DNA from 2 places in the Sodalis sp. RH22 genome. Region 2 is predicted to be linked to the other one. Evidence: predicted binding sites of a transcription regulator. Region 2 holds the regulator's gene; the other holds the start of a gene.
What was found. Region 2 encodes PhoB, which activates phosphate uptake and scavenging genes when phosphate is short. Its sites were predicted from a motif close to CTGTCATAAAACTGNCNNAT; they were not measured.
Positions count from the first base shown of each region.

Region 1: phoA (alkaline phosphatase) is a predicted target of PhoB. The motif match lies at 2,833-2,852, and genes of this name have one in related genera.

Region 1 covers NZ_CP178731.1:3,124,934-3,132,419, reverse strand. The annotation lists gene ACL2XN_RS14350 (GNAT family N-acetyltransferase) at 1-36, shown strand, start outside; gene ACL2XN_RS14345 (DNA alkylation repair protein) at 33-1,127, opposite strand; gene phoA (alkaline phosphatase) at 1,324-2,760, opposite strand; gene ACL2XN_RS14335 (endonuclease/exonuclease/phosphatase family protein) at 3,047-3,808, shown strand; gene clsB (cardiolipin synthase ClsB) at 3,811-5,055, shown strand; gene ACL2XN_RS14325 (lysylphosphatidylglycerol synthase domain-containing protein) at 5,052-6,107, shown strand; gene cydB (cytochrome d ubiquinol oxidase subunit II) at 6,077-7,105, opposite strand; gene ACL2XN_RS14315 (cytochrome ubiquinol oxidase subunit I) at 7,131-7,486, opposite strand, start outside.
Region 2 covers NZ_CP178731.1:2,556,803-2,564,288, reverse strand. The annotation lists gene ACL2XN_RS11760 (AAA family ATPase) at 1-2,401, opposite strand, end outside; gene sbcD (exonuclease subunit SbcD) at 2,398-3,711, opposite strand; gene phoB (phosphate response regulator transcription factor PhoB) at 3,923-4,612, shown strand; gene phoR (phosphate regulon sensor histidine kinase PhoR) at 4,637-5,974, shown strand; gene ACL2XN_RS11740 (PstS family phosphate ABC transporter substrate-binding protein) at 5,971-6,909, shown strand; gene ACL2XN_RS11735 (cobalamin-independent methionine synthase II family protein) at 7,160-7,486, shown strand, end outside.

The DNA.
Region 1 (7,486 bases), 570 kb from region 2:
ACCGGGGTGAATATGGTGAAACCCCTGTCACGCTAGACAATAAAAAACGCGCCCCGCGCCAGGCATTCGCCGTTGATAAAGACCTCGACGGCATGTCTGCCGGCATAGTGCATGCGGGTGGTAAAGTTGCGGATGGACTGGCTGCGGCTAATCTCAACGCTTGCATGCGGCGCCAGCGTCAGGGTTTTCAGTTTGAACACTTTGGCCGATGTGCCGCCGGATTTTTTCACATAGTGGATGGCGTAATCAATTACCAGCCGCTGGGGCAGGGGCGAGGTCGAGCGCAGCCGGAACGCCACGGTCACCTTGTCCCCCAGCCGGATTTCCCCGGGACTCACGCGCATCTCCTCCAGGCTGACCTGCGCCGCTTCGCCTGCGCCGATAAGCCCCAGCGCCCGCCGGTCCCCCTGTTTGATCAGGCTGCGCAACGCGTGACGGACGATCCAGGCGGTGGGGGGATGATGCAATTCCCATCCCTCCAGCAGGTCCATGACCCACTCGGGATGATCCTTGGTGATATCGTTGAGATGATTCGCCACGGATTTGCGTACGTACAGGCTGGGATCGGCGCGCAGGTTGTCGAGAATGGGTTTCACCGGCGACGGGTCGGCCCGCAGCGCCTCCAGGCGGAACGACCAGGGCAGGCGCGGCCGGCTGCCTTCGCTGGCCAGCCGGCGGACGTGCTCGTCATCGTCGCGCGACCAGCGTTCCATCAGCGCCAGCCCGCGGGACAGATCCTGGCGCAGGTAGGGGCGCACCGCGAATTCCGAGGAGCCGAACGGGGTAAAAAAGCGCAGGGCCTCCATCGACAGATCGTACTCATCCAGCCCGTACATCGCCACATACTCCGGCAATACCAGGGTGACAAAGCGATTGTCCAACCGCGGCGCCAGCCGGCGTAAAATCGCCAGCGCCTGCCCATAGTCCGCCGGCAGGCCGTCGTGCAGGCAGACGCTTACCCGCCGCAGGCGCGCCATCAGCGATAATTGGTCCAGTCCGTCGCCGGTGGCCGCCAGGAAGCGGGCGCCGTCAAAACCGGGGTGGACGGCGGCGGTGTGCGCCGCGATATCGCGCAGCCGGGCGTGGTTAAAGATTTCCTTCAGCGCGGGCGCGCTTTGCTCTGACATGTCACCTGATCTTATGGGAGCGGAGCCAGTTCGCAGGCTAAAGAAAATGACGGGTTTAGGCAAGTCTCACCGTGCGGAAAATCCTTCCCGGCGACAGGAAATGACAAGGGATGATACGCCATGGCGCGATACCCTGGTCCATTCCCGCCTTTACCGCCGGCACGGCGGTAAAGGCGGGAGGGGTCCCTGGCGGTAATTATTGTTTAATGCCCAGCGCATCGCGCATGGTATAGAACAAATCCGTCTGGTCGGTCAGGCCGGCCACGTTGCCCGCATAGGGACCGAAGGCGGCGATACGCAGCTGGGTGCCGGTATGTCCCTGGGATTCGGGGTCTTCAGAATTGCCGTAGCTGATGGCCATCACCGCGCCGTCTTTCGTGGTCAGCGCCTGGGTCAGGCCGGGGGCCTTGGCGTCCGCTTCGATAATCTGGCTGGAGTGGGCGTGATCGGCGGTGACCACCACCAGCGTATGGCCGTCGGCGCGGGCGAATTCCAGCGCCTTTTGCACCGCTTCATCCAGGTCCACCGTCTCGCCGAACTGGCCGCACGGGTTGGCGGCATGGTCCTGTTTATCAATGGATGCGCCTTCAACCTGCAGGAAAAAGCCGTTGGGATGGGTTTTCAGCAGATCGATGGCTTTTTGCGTCATGGCCGCCAGGGTAGGCACCCCGGCGCCGCGTTTGGGATTATCGCTACAGGTAACCGGCGGCTTATCGATATTGCCGTGATAGACGGCTTTCGGGCCCTGCCAGCGCACCGGCATATTGCCCTCGGCAAACAGGCCCAGCAAGGGTTTGTCCTGGTTGGCCAGGGCTACGCCGTTCAGGCCATCCAGGTCGCTCACCAACTGATAGCCGCGCGCCACGGCTTGTTCCCGCAGGGTTTTACCCTGCCACTCCCCGGCCTTGGCGGTTTCGCCAAAGGTTTTGGCGCCGCCGCCCAGCGTCACGTCGGCGCGGGCCGCCAGCAGCTGTTCGGCAATGGAGCCGCGCCCCTGGTTTTCCAGCGCCTGGGTGGGGCAATCTTTACTGGTCACTTCCGGGCCGTAGCATTTGCGGGAGCTGACGTGGGCCACCAGCGCCGCCGGGGTGGCGTCCTCCAGTTCAGCGGTGGACACGTTGCCGGTGGCTTTACCGGCCGCCTTGGCCAGTTCCAGGATGGTCATATGATCCTTGCCGAACACATCGACGCCCAGCGCGCCGTTATAGGTTTTCACCCCGGTGGACCACGCGGTGGCCGACGCCGCCGAGTCGGTGACGTAGCCGGGTTTATGGGTGGTCTTGTCCAGCGCGTAATGGGTGTATTGACCGGTCAGCGGCAGCGCGTCGATCCCGGGGAACGCGTTGCCCGCGCCCAGCGCGTAGTTGCGCGCGGCGGTGATTTCCGAGTCCCCCATGCCATCGCCAATCAGCAGGATGACGTTTTTTGCCTGCTGGTTGTTCAGCGCCGCCTTCAGCGCCTCGGTCTGATCGGCCTGCAGGCGGCGTGCGCCGCCGGGCTGGGTAATATCCCCCTGCGCCGCGCGCAGGCTGTCCGCGCCGGCGGCCGATACGCTGCGCGCCAGCAGGCCGTTGCCGCCCGCCAGGGCGAGGGTCAGGACGAGGGAAAGTACGGGTTGGTGCGGATGCGGCATAAAGAAGGCTCCTGTTGCCGGACGAGAAGAAGGGTATGTCTGAATTTATTATTGTGTAAGTCTACGTAACCCGGATGTCATTTTTATGACACCCGGAGATAACCGCCGCGGTCAAACTTGGCGAGGTTGTCCGGCAGCAGCTAAGATAGTAAGCACATTAACTAATAATGACTTCTCACCTATTCTACCCGCGCTATATCGGGGAGTGGGTTTTTGCCGCTTAATTTTGCAGGGGTTCGAGATCATGCTGCGAACGGATTATCATCAAAATAAGGATGTACCGGGCATGCCGCAAGTGGAGCAGGGATTTTCCTTTAAGGTGCTGACCATCAATACCCATAAGGGCTTTGCCGCCTTTAACCGGCGTTTTATCCTGCCGGAACTGCGCGAAGCGGTGCGTACCGTGGCGCCCGATATCGTGTTCCTCCAGGAAGTCCTGGGCACGCACGAAAAGCATTCGCAACGCTTCGATAACTGGCCGGTGGTGCCGCAGTACGAATTTCTGGCCGACACCATGTGGGCCGATTTCGCCTACGGGCGCAACGCGGTCTATCCCGACGGCGATCACGGCAATGCGCTGCTTTCCCGTTTCCCCATCACCCGCCAAAGCAATCTGGACGTGTCCATCGACGGCACGGAGAAGCGCGGCATGCTGCACTGCGTGCTGCAGGTGCCCGGCCGTGAGCTGGAGCTGCATATGATTTGCGTGCACCTGGGGCTGAAGGAAGCGCATCGCCGCGAGCAGATGCTGCGCATGAGCAGGCATATCGCCACGCTGCCGGCGGATGCGCCGCTGGTGGTGGCCGGTGATTTCAACGACTGGCGCCAGCGCGCCAATACGCTTTTGCGGCGCGAAGCCGGCCTGGTGGAGGTCTTTACCCAGGCGCGCGGCCGACCGGCCCGTACTTTCCCCGCCCGCTTTCCCCTGCTGCGCCTGGACCGTATTTATGTCAGGAACGCCCGCATCAGCGAGCCGACCTCCCTGGCCAACCAACCCTGGTCGCATTTATCCGACCATGCTCCCCTCGCCGTGGAGATCCATTTATGAATATGAATATGGAGTGGCGCGACGGCAATCGCATCAAGCTGCTGGAAAACGGCGAAGCGTTTTTCCCGGCCCTGTACGAGCGCATCGGCCAGGCCAGGAAAGAGGTGCTGCTGGAGACTTTTATCCTGTTCGAGGATAAAGTCGGCAAGGCGCTGCAGGAAAACCTGATTGCCGCCGCCAGGCGCGGGGTGCGGGTGGAAATCATGGTCGACGGTTACGGCTCGGCGGATCTGTCCGACAGCTACGTCGGCGCCCTTACCGCCGCGGGAGTGCATTTCCGTTATTACGATCCCCGCCCGGCGTTTATGGGCATGCGCACCAATCTGTTCCGCCGCCTGCATCGTAAAATCGTGGTGGTGGACGGCGTTATCGCCTTTATCGGCGGCATTAATTTTTCCGCCGAGCACCTGAGCGACTACGGCCCGGAGGCCAAGCAGGACTATGCGGTGGAGGTGGAGGGGCCGGTGGTGGAAGATATCCATCGCTTTACCCTACAGGCCTTGTATAAGGAAGACCACCATCGCAGCTGGCTGCGCCGGCGCTCCAGGCTGCCGGCCCATAACCGCCAGCCCGGCGAGGCCCAGGCGCTGTTTGTCTATCGGGATAACGATGAACACGATACCGATATAGAGCGCCACTATATCGATATGCTGCGCGGCGCAAAACGCGAGGTCATCATCGCCAATGCCTATTTTTTCCCCGGCTACCGCCTTTTGAAGGAGATGCGCAACGCCGCCCGGCGCGGCGTGCGCATGGTGCTGATTGTCCAGGGCGAGCCGGATATGCCGATCGTGACGGTCGGCGCGCGCATGTTATACAATTATCTGGTGCCGGAAGGGGTGAAAATCTATGAATATTGCCGCCGTCCGCTGCACGGCAAAGTGGCCGTCATGGACGATAGCTGGGCCACCGTCGGGTCCAGTAATCTTGACCCGCTCAGCCTGGCGCTGAACCTGGAGGCCAACCTGATCATCCATGACACCGCCTTCACGCAGCAACTGCGCGACAATCTTAACGGGCTGATTGAAAACGATTGCCGGTTAATTGACGAAAGCATGGTGCCCAAGCAGACCTACTGGCATGTGGTGAAAAGCGTGCTGGTGTTCCATTTCCTGCGCCACTTCCCGGCCTGGGTCGGCTGGCTTCCCGCCCATACGCCGAAATTATCGCTGGTGGCGCCGCCGGTCCAGCCGGAAATGGAAACCCAGGATCGCGCCGAACCCGAAAACGAGGGGGCAAAATCATGACCCGAAAACGCCCCGCCGGTAAACGCCACCGCGCCTGGTCGATGGCTAAAAAAATCCTGACCGGCCTGTTTTTTATCGGCGTCATTATCTTGCTGGTGGTCTATGCCCGCAAGGTGGACTGGGATGATGTGGAGCAGGCCATTACCGGCTACCGGCTCAATGCGCTGCTGATGGTGATCGGGCTGGCGGTGTTCAGTTACCTGCTGTATGGCGTCTACGATCTTATCGGCCGCGCCTATTGCGGCCATAAGCTGGCGAAAAAGCAGGTGATGCTGGTTTCCTTCATCTGTTATGCCTTTACCCTCACCCTCAGCGCCTGGGTCGGCGGCATCGGCATGCGCTACCGGCTCTATTCGCGCCTCGGTTTGTCCAACAGCGCCATCACCCGTATCTTCAGCCTGAGCCTGGCCACCAACTGGCTGGGATATATCCTGCTTTCCGGCATCGTCTGCGCGTTCGGGGTGCTGCATCTGCCGGCTAAATGGGGTATCGGCGAGCTGGCGCTGCGCCTGACGGGCGTGGTCCTGCTGCTGCTGATCGCCGCTTATTTTTGGCTGTGCGCCTTTGCCAAACGCCGGCGCTGGACCATCAAGGGCCAGAAGCTGGTGCTGCCGTCGCTGCGCATGGCCGGCGCGCAGCTGGTGGCCTCCTGCGCCAACTGGCTGGCGATGGCCGCCATTATCTACATTTTGCTGAACGACAAAGTCGATTTTCCGCTGGTGCTCGGCGTGCTACTGGTCAGCAGCATCGCCGGGGTTATCGTGCATATCCCGGCGGGCATCGGCGTGCTCGAGGGCGTATTTGTCGCCATGCTGGGCAGCGAGCATCTGTCCCATGGCACCATTATCGCCGCCCTGCTGGCCTACCGGGCGATCTATTTCATCGCGCCGCTGCTGCTGGCGCTGGTGCTGTACCTGGGCCTTGAAAGCCGCGCCAAGGCGCTGCGGGAAAAAAACCAGCAACGGGAAGCGGCCCATAAGGCGCAAAAGGACGCGCGGGGGGCGCTGGCGGAAGACGCCGGTCACTTACCCGATAAGGGGCCTTTGGCCTGAGCGTGGATTTTGCCGCGAAACACCCAAAAACCAAAGGTGTTGTAGGCCAGGGTGATGGGGATTAGCACCGCGAAGCCAATCAGCACAAATCCCTGGCTCAGGGGCGGCGAGGACGCGGCGCTTATTGACAGCCGGGGCGGGATCATCGCCGGATATACCGCCAGCAGCAGCAGGGCGAATGTCAGCACCACGCCCCCCAGCGCCAGGCACAGCGGCAGCAGGGCAACCCGGGCGGACAGCGCCCGCCGGAATCCGCCGGCGACCGCCAGCAGCAACAGCGCGGCGGGCAGGGTGAAACGCAGATCGGACAGATGCCGGCGGTACTCCTCATGCAGGCCGCAGGTCCACAGCGTCAGCAGCGCAACCAGCGCCAGGGCCAATGGGCCAAGCCGCCGGGCGAGCGCGCGTGCGCGCGCCTGCAGCATTCCTTCCGTACGCCATATCAGCCAGCAGGCGCCCAGCAGCGCGTAACCGGCCATCAGCGCCAGGCCGCAGAATAGCGGAAATACCCCCAGCCATTCCCAGCCGCCGCCGGTATAATGCGCGCCGTCATGGGGAATACCCTGAATAAACGTACCCATGATCACGCCCTGGCCGGCGGCGGCCAGCGCCGAACCGCCCATCAGCATCAGATCGAACCGCCACCGCTTTTGCGGGTCGGCGCGGTCGCGGTATTCAATCGCCATGCCGCGCGCTATCAGCGCCAGCAGCATGAGAAATACCGGCAGATACAGGGCGCTCAGCAGAATGGCGTAGGCGGCGGGGAACAGGGCCAGCAGGCCGCCGCCGCCCAGTACCAGCCAGGTCTCGTTGCCGTCCCAAACGGGCAGCAGCGAGAGCGTCATGACCTGGCGATCCGCTTCGGCGCGGTTGAACGCATACAGCATGCCGACGCCCAAATCGGTACCGTCCAGCAAGACATAGATCAGCACGCTGAAGGCCAGCGCGGCGGCGGATAACAGTTGCAGCGCGGCGGCGGAAAAAATCAGCTCCGGCATAGGATAAACTCCTGCATTCGTCGTGTTACGGGTGTTGCTCCGGCGGCGGCGCGGCGTCCTGGCCCGCGTACGTCGCGCCATCGCCGGTCTGCCGCGCCAGCGACGGCACCGGACCTTCTTCCCCCGGCCGGGGCGGTTGCGCCAGCAGGCGCAGCATAAAGAGCAGCCCGGTGCCGAACACCAGCAGATAAACCATCGCCACGGCGATGGCGGAGGCGATGACCAGGGCCATGGATACCGGCGAGATCCCCTCATAGGTACGCGTCAGGCCGTAGACCATAAACGGCTGGCGGCCGGCCTCGGTAACCACCCAACCGGCCAGCATGGCGATAAATCCCGCCGGCGCCAGCGGCACCATGATGCGCTGCAGCCAGCGCGCGC
Region 2 (7,486 bases):
ACTCCTCCTGGCGTTCGGCCAGCCAGGCGTCAACCGCGGAATCCGCCGGCAGGGTCAGTCCCAGTTGGGCGAGAGCCTCGCTGCTTTGCGCCGCCAGTTCGTCCATCCGTTGCTGTTGTTCCTGACGGCGCTGCTGCGTTTGCCGCAGACGTTGGGTCACCGCATCCTTCTGCTGGGCATTCAGCGCCAGACGGGCGTCGAGCCGTTGCCATTCGCCGTCGGCCTGGGCAAGGGCGTCGCGGGCCGCCTGCAGCCCCTGGTTGTCCTGTTCACGCGCCTCCAACTGCCGGGCCAATGCCTGCTCATGCGCGTCCTGCTCAGCCAGCCAGGCGGCGGCGTGTTCGCCGGGCGCCAGATCCAGCCCGGCGGCGGCCTGTCGCCAGGCGTCGTCCAGCAACGCCAGTTCCTCTTGCAGGCGTACCTGTTGCGCCGTCGCCTGGCGCTGCTCCTGCTGCAGCATCTCGAGACGGGTAAACGCCGCCACCACTTCGGCCTTGAGCCGCTCCACCTCCGGCAGCAGTTCCTGCCGCCGCCGATCGGTGTGTTGCGGCTGCAGGTCCTGGTATAGGGCGATGCCGGGATGCTCGGTGGCGCCGCATAGGGGGCAGGGATCCCCCGGTCGCAACGCTCCGCGCAGTTCCCCGAGCGAGACGATATGCATTTCCAGGCGATGGCGCGCGGTCATTTCGTCCAGCAGGGCGGACTTATCCGCCTCGGCGCGCCGCAGCGCCGCCAGCGCGGCGGTAATATCGTCGCAGTCGCGTCGCAGTTGATCTTCCCGCGTGCGGTTGGCCGCCAGATCGCGGCTTACACGCTCCATTTGCGGCAGCAGGGACGACATCAGGGCGCGCCGGCCGCGCTGCTGCTGGCTGTGCTGCCAGTCGGCGCGCAGCGCGGCCAACGGGAACCGGGATTCCTGCTCATCGTGCAGGCCCTGACGTTCCGCCAACTGCGCCGTGAAGGTCATTACCCGTTGCCGGCAGGCCTGCGACGCGCTGAGTTCCTTCTGGCGCGCAATATCGAGTTGTTCAAGTTCCCGCATGATTTGCGCGTCTTGCCGGGCCAGTTCGTCGATGTCGCGCTGTTCGCGCCGGCGGCGGGCAAACAGCTCGCGCCAGAGGGGGAGCTGCCCGCCCCATTGCCGGCAGGCGGCATGCTCAAGCAGATAGCGGGCGACAAGCTGCGCCTGTTGCCCGGCCTCCTGATGTTGTTGTTGTTTCAGCGCCTGCAGCGCCTGTCGTTTCCGCTGCTGTTCCGTTTGGGCTAACCGCTGTTCCTCCTGTTGCGCGGCCTGTTGCTCCAGCCCGGCGATTTTCTGGTCCAGCGGCACGAGATGGTCGTTTATCAACTGCTGTTGCGCCAACTGATGCCGGGCGTGCTGCTCCCAGCGCCGCCGGGCGGTATCCGCCTGCTCCCGCAGCGGTTGCAGCGCCTGCTGGCTTTGCAGATCCATCGCGCAGGCGCGGGCGAGCTCCTGCTCAGCCCGTTCCAGGTCCACGGCGCTGCGCTGCCGATCGTCGAGCAGGGGGCGCAGGGATTCCGCCGGTTCGCCGCGCGCCAGTCGCGCCAGCGGCGCCTGTGCTTCCTGCGCCGCCGCCTGCGCGGCCTGGCGCTGGGCCTGTGCCTGCGCCAGGGCGCCGGTCAACTGGCGCTGCCGCTCCAGCCAGGCGTGATGCTGTTGCGACTGCGATTGTTCGGCGTTCAGCCGGGCCTGCTCCAGGCGCAGGCTATCCAGCTCGGCGTCAAGTTCCCGCAGTTGGGGTTCGCTCAATAGTTCGATGGCGGCGGCGCGCGTACGCAGTGCCTCCAGTTCCCCGCGCACCGTTTTATGGCGTTCGAAAATTTCAGCGGAAATGCGGCCGTAGATATCGGTGCCGGTCAGTTCCTCCAGCAGTTCGGCGCGATTTTTCGCATCGGCGTTTAAAAATGCGGCGAAATCCCCCTGCGCCAGCAGCACCGATTTGGTAAAACGCGCGAAATCCAGGCCGGTCAGTTCGGTGGTCAGGCGCAGCTTATCGCTGATTTTATCCGCCAGGATGGCGCCGTCGGCCAAACGCGCCAGTTCGACCCTGGCGTTTTGCAGTTTGCCCTGCGGGCTGTTTTTCGCCCGGCGCTGGCTCCAGAAGGCGCGATAGCCCACGCCCTTGACCGAAAACTCGACTTCCGCCAGCGATTCGGCGGTCAGCCGGGTCATCAATTCCTGGCCGGGCAACGCGTCCAGGCGGGGCGTGCGGTGATACAGCGCCAGGCAGATGGCGTCAAGAATAGTGGTCTTGCCGGCGCCGGTGGGACCGGTAATGGCAAACAGGCTGGCGCGGTCGAAGGGGTCGGCAGTAAAATCAATTTTCCACTCGCCCCTGAGCGCATTGATGTTTTTCAGCCGCAGCGTCAGGATTTTCACCGGGCGTCTCCTTTGGTTGCGGCATCCGGCGCCGGCGGGTTTTCCGCCGCGGCGCCTTGCTGTACGTCCGCCGTTACCTGGCGATAGAGCAAGCGTATGGCGTCCAGGTTCTCCGGCGCGGGGGAGGGGATCAGCGCCAGGCGCCGCTCAAACACGTCCCCGGCGCTCAGTTCGACCAGCGTTTCCCGTTGCCGGCGCGCCAGTGCCGACAGCCGCTGCTCGCGGTTACGGCGCAACAGCACGATTTCCACCGGCAAATCGGCCGCCAACTGCTGGATACGCTGCTGGATATCATTCAGCCAGGCGTCTGTCACCACCTCGATATCCAGCCAGACGGGCGTGGGCCCCGGGTAATCGCTAAACGAGCGCAACTGCGCCTCGATGTCCGCCAGGTCGCCTTTTATCAGGCGCAGGGCCTGGGTCTCCGGGATCAAAACCGGGGAAATGTCCGCCACGCCCCCGGCGTCGAAACTGACTATATTGATCTGCTTGGGCTGCCCGGTCTCATCAAAACTCAAGGCGATGGGCGAACCGCAATAGCGGATATGCTGCTGTCCGCCCACGCACTGCGGGCGGTGGATATGGCCGAGGGCGATATAATCCGCCGGAGGAAACAGCTGGGCGGGAAACGCGTCCAGGCTGCCGATATAAATATCGCGTACCGAATCGGTGGTGGCGGCGCCCACAGTGGTCAGGTGTCCGGTGGCGATAATCGGCAGCCGGCCGGGCAACTTGGCGCGCAGGGCCAGCGCCCGGTCATATAGCGCCTGGTAATATGCGGCGATGGCGTCCATCAGCGCCCGCTGTTTATCATCCCCCGATTCTCCGGCGCGGCTGGTCAGCACATCCCGCGGGCGTAAAAAGGGGATGGCGCACAGTATCGCCCCCGGCTTTCCACTACGATCGTTCAGTACAAAAACCGGTTGCCCGCCGCTGTCTTCGCGGTCGCCGTCGGCGTTGTCGTCATCGTCCCGGGCGCCGAACCCGCCGCCGGCGATAACCCGGGTATGCATGCAGGCCAGCAGCGCCCGGGATTCGTTCAGTGTCGCCACCGCGTCATGATTGCCCGCCAGTATGATCAGCTGGCAACCGGTCGGCTGCAACGCCACCACGAAACGATTGAACAGTTCGCGGGCATAGCTGGGCGGGGTGCCGGTATCAAAGATATCGCCGGCCACGATCACCGCGTCGATATCCCGTTCTGCCACCTGCGCCACCAGCCATTGCAGGAAGGCGCGGTGCTCCCGGGCGCGGTTTTTGGTGAAAAACGACTGACCCAGATGCCAGTCAGAAGTGTGAATGATCCGCATGACGCTCCAGCCAGAGTGTAAAAGTCAGGGCGAGAGTATAAACCTTACCCCGGGCGATGCCGACGTAAAGCTGTTAATTTGGCAACCCGGGACGAAAAAAAACCGCCATCCGCTATGCTTCTGGCACGATGGGCTGATTTTAATAAATCTGTCATAAAAGTGACGCATAATGCCCGGGCACGTTAACCGCAGAGATTAATGGCAGGAAAAAATGGCAAAACGCATATTAGTCGTGGAAGACGAAGCGCCGATTCGTGAAATGGTGTGCTTCGTACTTGAACAGAATGGCTTCCAGCCCATCGAAGCCGAAGACTACGGCACGGCGGTCAGCCGTATGGCGGAGCCTTATCCGGATCTGGTATTGCTCGACTGGATGTTGCCAGGCGGTTCGGGAATTCAATTTATCAAACATATGAAACGCGAGGTATTGACCCGCGATATTCCGGTCATGATGCTGACCGCGCGCGGCGAGGAGGAAGACCGGGTGCGGGGGCTGGAAGTGGGCGCCGATGATTATATCACCAAACCGTTCTCGCCCAAGGAGCTGCTGGCCAGGATCAAGGCGGTGATGCGCCGTATTTCGCCGATGGCGGTGGAAGATAAGATTGAGCTGCAGGGCTTAAGCCTGGATCCGTCGTCGCACCGGGTAACCTCCAACGAACTGGCCCTGGAGATGGGACCGACCGAATTTAAACTGCTGCACTTTTTCATGACCCATCCCGAGCGGGTATATAGCCGGGAACAGTTGTTAAATCATGTCTGGGGCACTAATGTGTATGTTGAGGACCGGACGGTTGATGTGCATATTCGCCGCCTGCGCAAAGCGCTGGAAACCGGCGGTCACGATCGGATGGTGCAGACGGTCCGCGGCACCGGCTATCGTTTTTCCGCGCGCTATTAGCGCGGTATAAGGGGAGCTCTGCCGGTGCTGGAACGTTTATCCTGGCGTAAGATTTTGCTGGAACTGGGGCTGTTTTGCCTGCCGGCCCTGCTGTTGTCGCTTTTTGTCGGCCACCTGGCCTGGCTGTTGGTGGCGGCGCTGCTGGCCGCGCTGGTGCGCAACTATTATTACCAACTGCGGCTGTCCCGCTGGTTATGGGTCGATCTCCGGCATACGCCGCCGGAAGGGCGGGGAAGCTGGGAACCGCTGTTCTATGGCCTGCATCAGATGCAGTTGCGCCACCGGCGGCGGCGGCGTGAACTGGCGACATTGTTCAAACGCTTTCGCAGCGGCGCGGAAACCTTGCCTGATGCGCTGGTGATGTTGACCGACGACGGCCATATTTTCTGGTGCAACGGCCTGGCGCAGCAGCTGCTCGGGTTTCGCTGGCCGGAAGACAACGGCCAGCATATCCTTAACCTGCTGCGCTATCCCGAATTCAACAGCTATATCCAGGGCCAGTCGTTCGAGCGCCCCTTGACCCTGCTGCTCAATAAGCAACGTTACGTTGAATTCCGCGTGATGCCCTATACCGACGACCAGCTGTTAATGGTGGCCCGCGACGTGACCCAGATGCGCCAGCTGGAAGGCGCCAGGCGCAACTTTTTCGCCAATGCCAGCCATGAACTGCGTACGCCGCTGACGGTGTTGCAGGGATATCTGGAAATGATGAACGACCAGGATATGGATGAAGCCATGCGCGCCAAGGCCATCCACACTATGCAGGATCAGACGCAGCGCATGGAGCGCCTGGTCAAGCAGTTGCTGGTGTTATCCCGTATCGAGGCCGCGCCCCAGGGCGAGGTCAATGAACGCGTCGATATTCCGGCCATTCTCAAGCGCCTGCAGCAAAGCGCCGGGGCGCTCAGCCAGGAACGGCATGAGATCGTGTTCCGGGTTAATGAACAGTTGCTGGTGCGCGGCAATGAGGATCAGCTGCGCAGCGCGATGTCGAACCTGATATACAATGCGGTCATCCATACGCCGCCGGGCACCCGCATCGAGGTGTGCTGGCAGCGTACCGCTGAGGGCGCGCAGTTTCAGGTCAGCGATAACGGGCCGGGCATCGCCCCGGAGCATTTACCGCGCCTGACCGAGCGTTTTTACCGGGTTGACAAAGCCCGTTCGCGCCAGACCGGCGGCAGCGGCCTTGGGCTTGCCATCGTTAAGCACGCGCTCGGCAATCATGACGCCCATCTTGATGTTATCAGCGAGCCGGGCGCGGGTACCCGCTTCTTTTTTACCTTGCCCAACCGGTTGATTGTCCTCCCCGTCCTGGCCGAAAATAACCCCACTTCTCCTTCACGTGTCAAATCCCGATGATAAAAGCTGTAAAAACCCTGGGCTGGCTGCTCTGCCTGCTGTTGACCCTGCCGGCGGCGGCGCGGCCGCTGTCGGTGCTGTCGGGTAGCCTCACCAGCAGCGGTTCCGATACGCTGGCGAATATGATGGCCCTGTGGGCGGCGGATTTCAGACATGACTATCCGGATGTCGGCGTGCAGATCCAGGCGGGCGGATCGGCGACGGCGGCGACGGCGCTGGCCGCGGGCACGGCGCAAATCGGGCCGATGAGCCGCATGATGAACGCGACTGAAATCGCCGCGTTCCAGCGCCATTACGGCTACCCGCCCCTGGCGGTGCCGGTGGCCTTGGATGCGCTGGTGATTATAGTCAACCAGGATAACCCCCTGCCCAGGTTGCGCCTGCGCCAGTTGGACGCCATTTTTTCCATCACCCGCAGCTGCGGCGACGCCCCTGCCGTCACCCGCTGGGGGGAACTCGGCCTAACCGGGCGGTGGGCCGATATGGCCCTGCTGCGCTATGGCCGCAATTCCGCCTCCGGTACCTATGGTTTTTTCCGCCAGCGCGTGCTGTGCGGCGGTGACCTGCTGGCATCAGTCAATGAACTGCCCGGGTCGGCTTCGGTGGCGCAGGCGGTAAGCGCGTCGCGCAACGCCATTGGTTACGCCGGCATGGGGTTTCATACCGCCGGCGTGCGGATCCTGCCGTTAACCGACGAGGCCGGCCGCCAGGTGACGCCGGACGAGTCGGCCTTGCTTAACGGCGACTATCCGCTGGTGCGCTATCTCTATATTTATCTGAATAAGCCCCCTGATACCCCATTGGCGCCGGTCACCGCCGCCTTTATGGACCGTATTTTGTCGCCCCAGGGCCAAAACCTCGCCCGCCAGGGCGGCTACCAGCCCTTGCCTGAACCCATAAGGCTACAGGCGCGCCGGGATATCGGGCTGCAATGAGGTGTGTCGGCAGGGTGGGCCGTCGCCCGCGGGTGATCATGAATAATGTTCAACACGGGTGAATTTTCTTCGCCATGGCGATGCGCCGCCGCGTGCTAGTATGGATGCGGGCATTATAGACGTCCGGATGTCTATATGTCACCGACGGAAACTATTGCCCACCGGGAAAGTTTACATCCTGAACTATTCATTAAATCTTATTATCTTGCGGGCCTTGTCCAGGCCGGCAAAATAACGCCGGAGCTCAAACATGCAAAGAAATACGCCTCCCTTTCGCGCTGATGTGGTGGGCAGTTTATTACGCCCCGAGGCGATTAAACAGGCCCGCAGGCAGTTGCAGCAAGGGGCCATTACTCCCGCGCAGCTGCGTGCCGTCGAGGATACCGAGATCCGCCGGGTGGTGGAACTGCAGCGCGGTCTGGGGCTGCAGGTGGTCACCGACGGCGAGTTTCGCCGCGCCTGGTGGCATTTCGATTTTTTTGAGGGGCTGGACGGGGTGGAAGGCTACGATGTCGACCAGGGTATCCAGTTTTCCGGGGTGCAGACCAAGGCGCGCAGCATTAAGGTCACCGGCAAG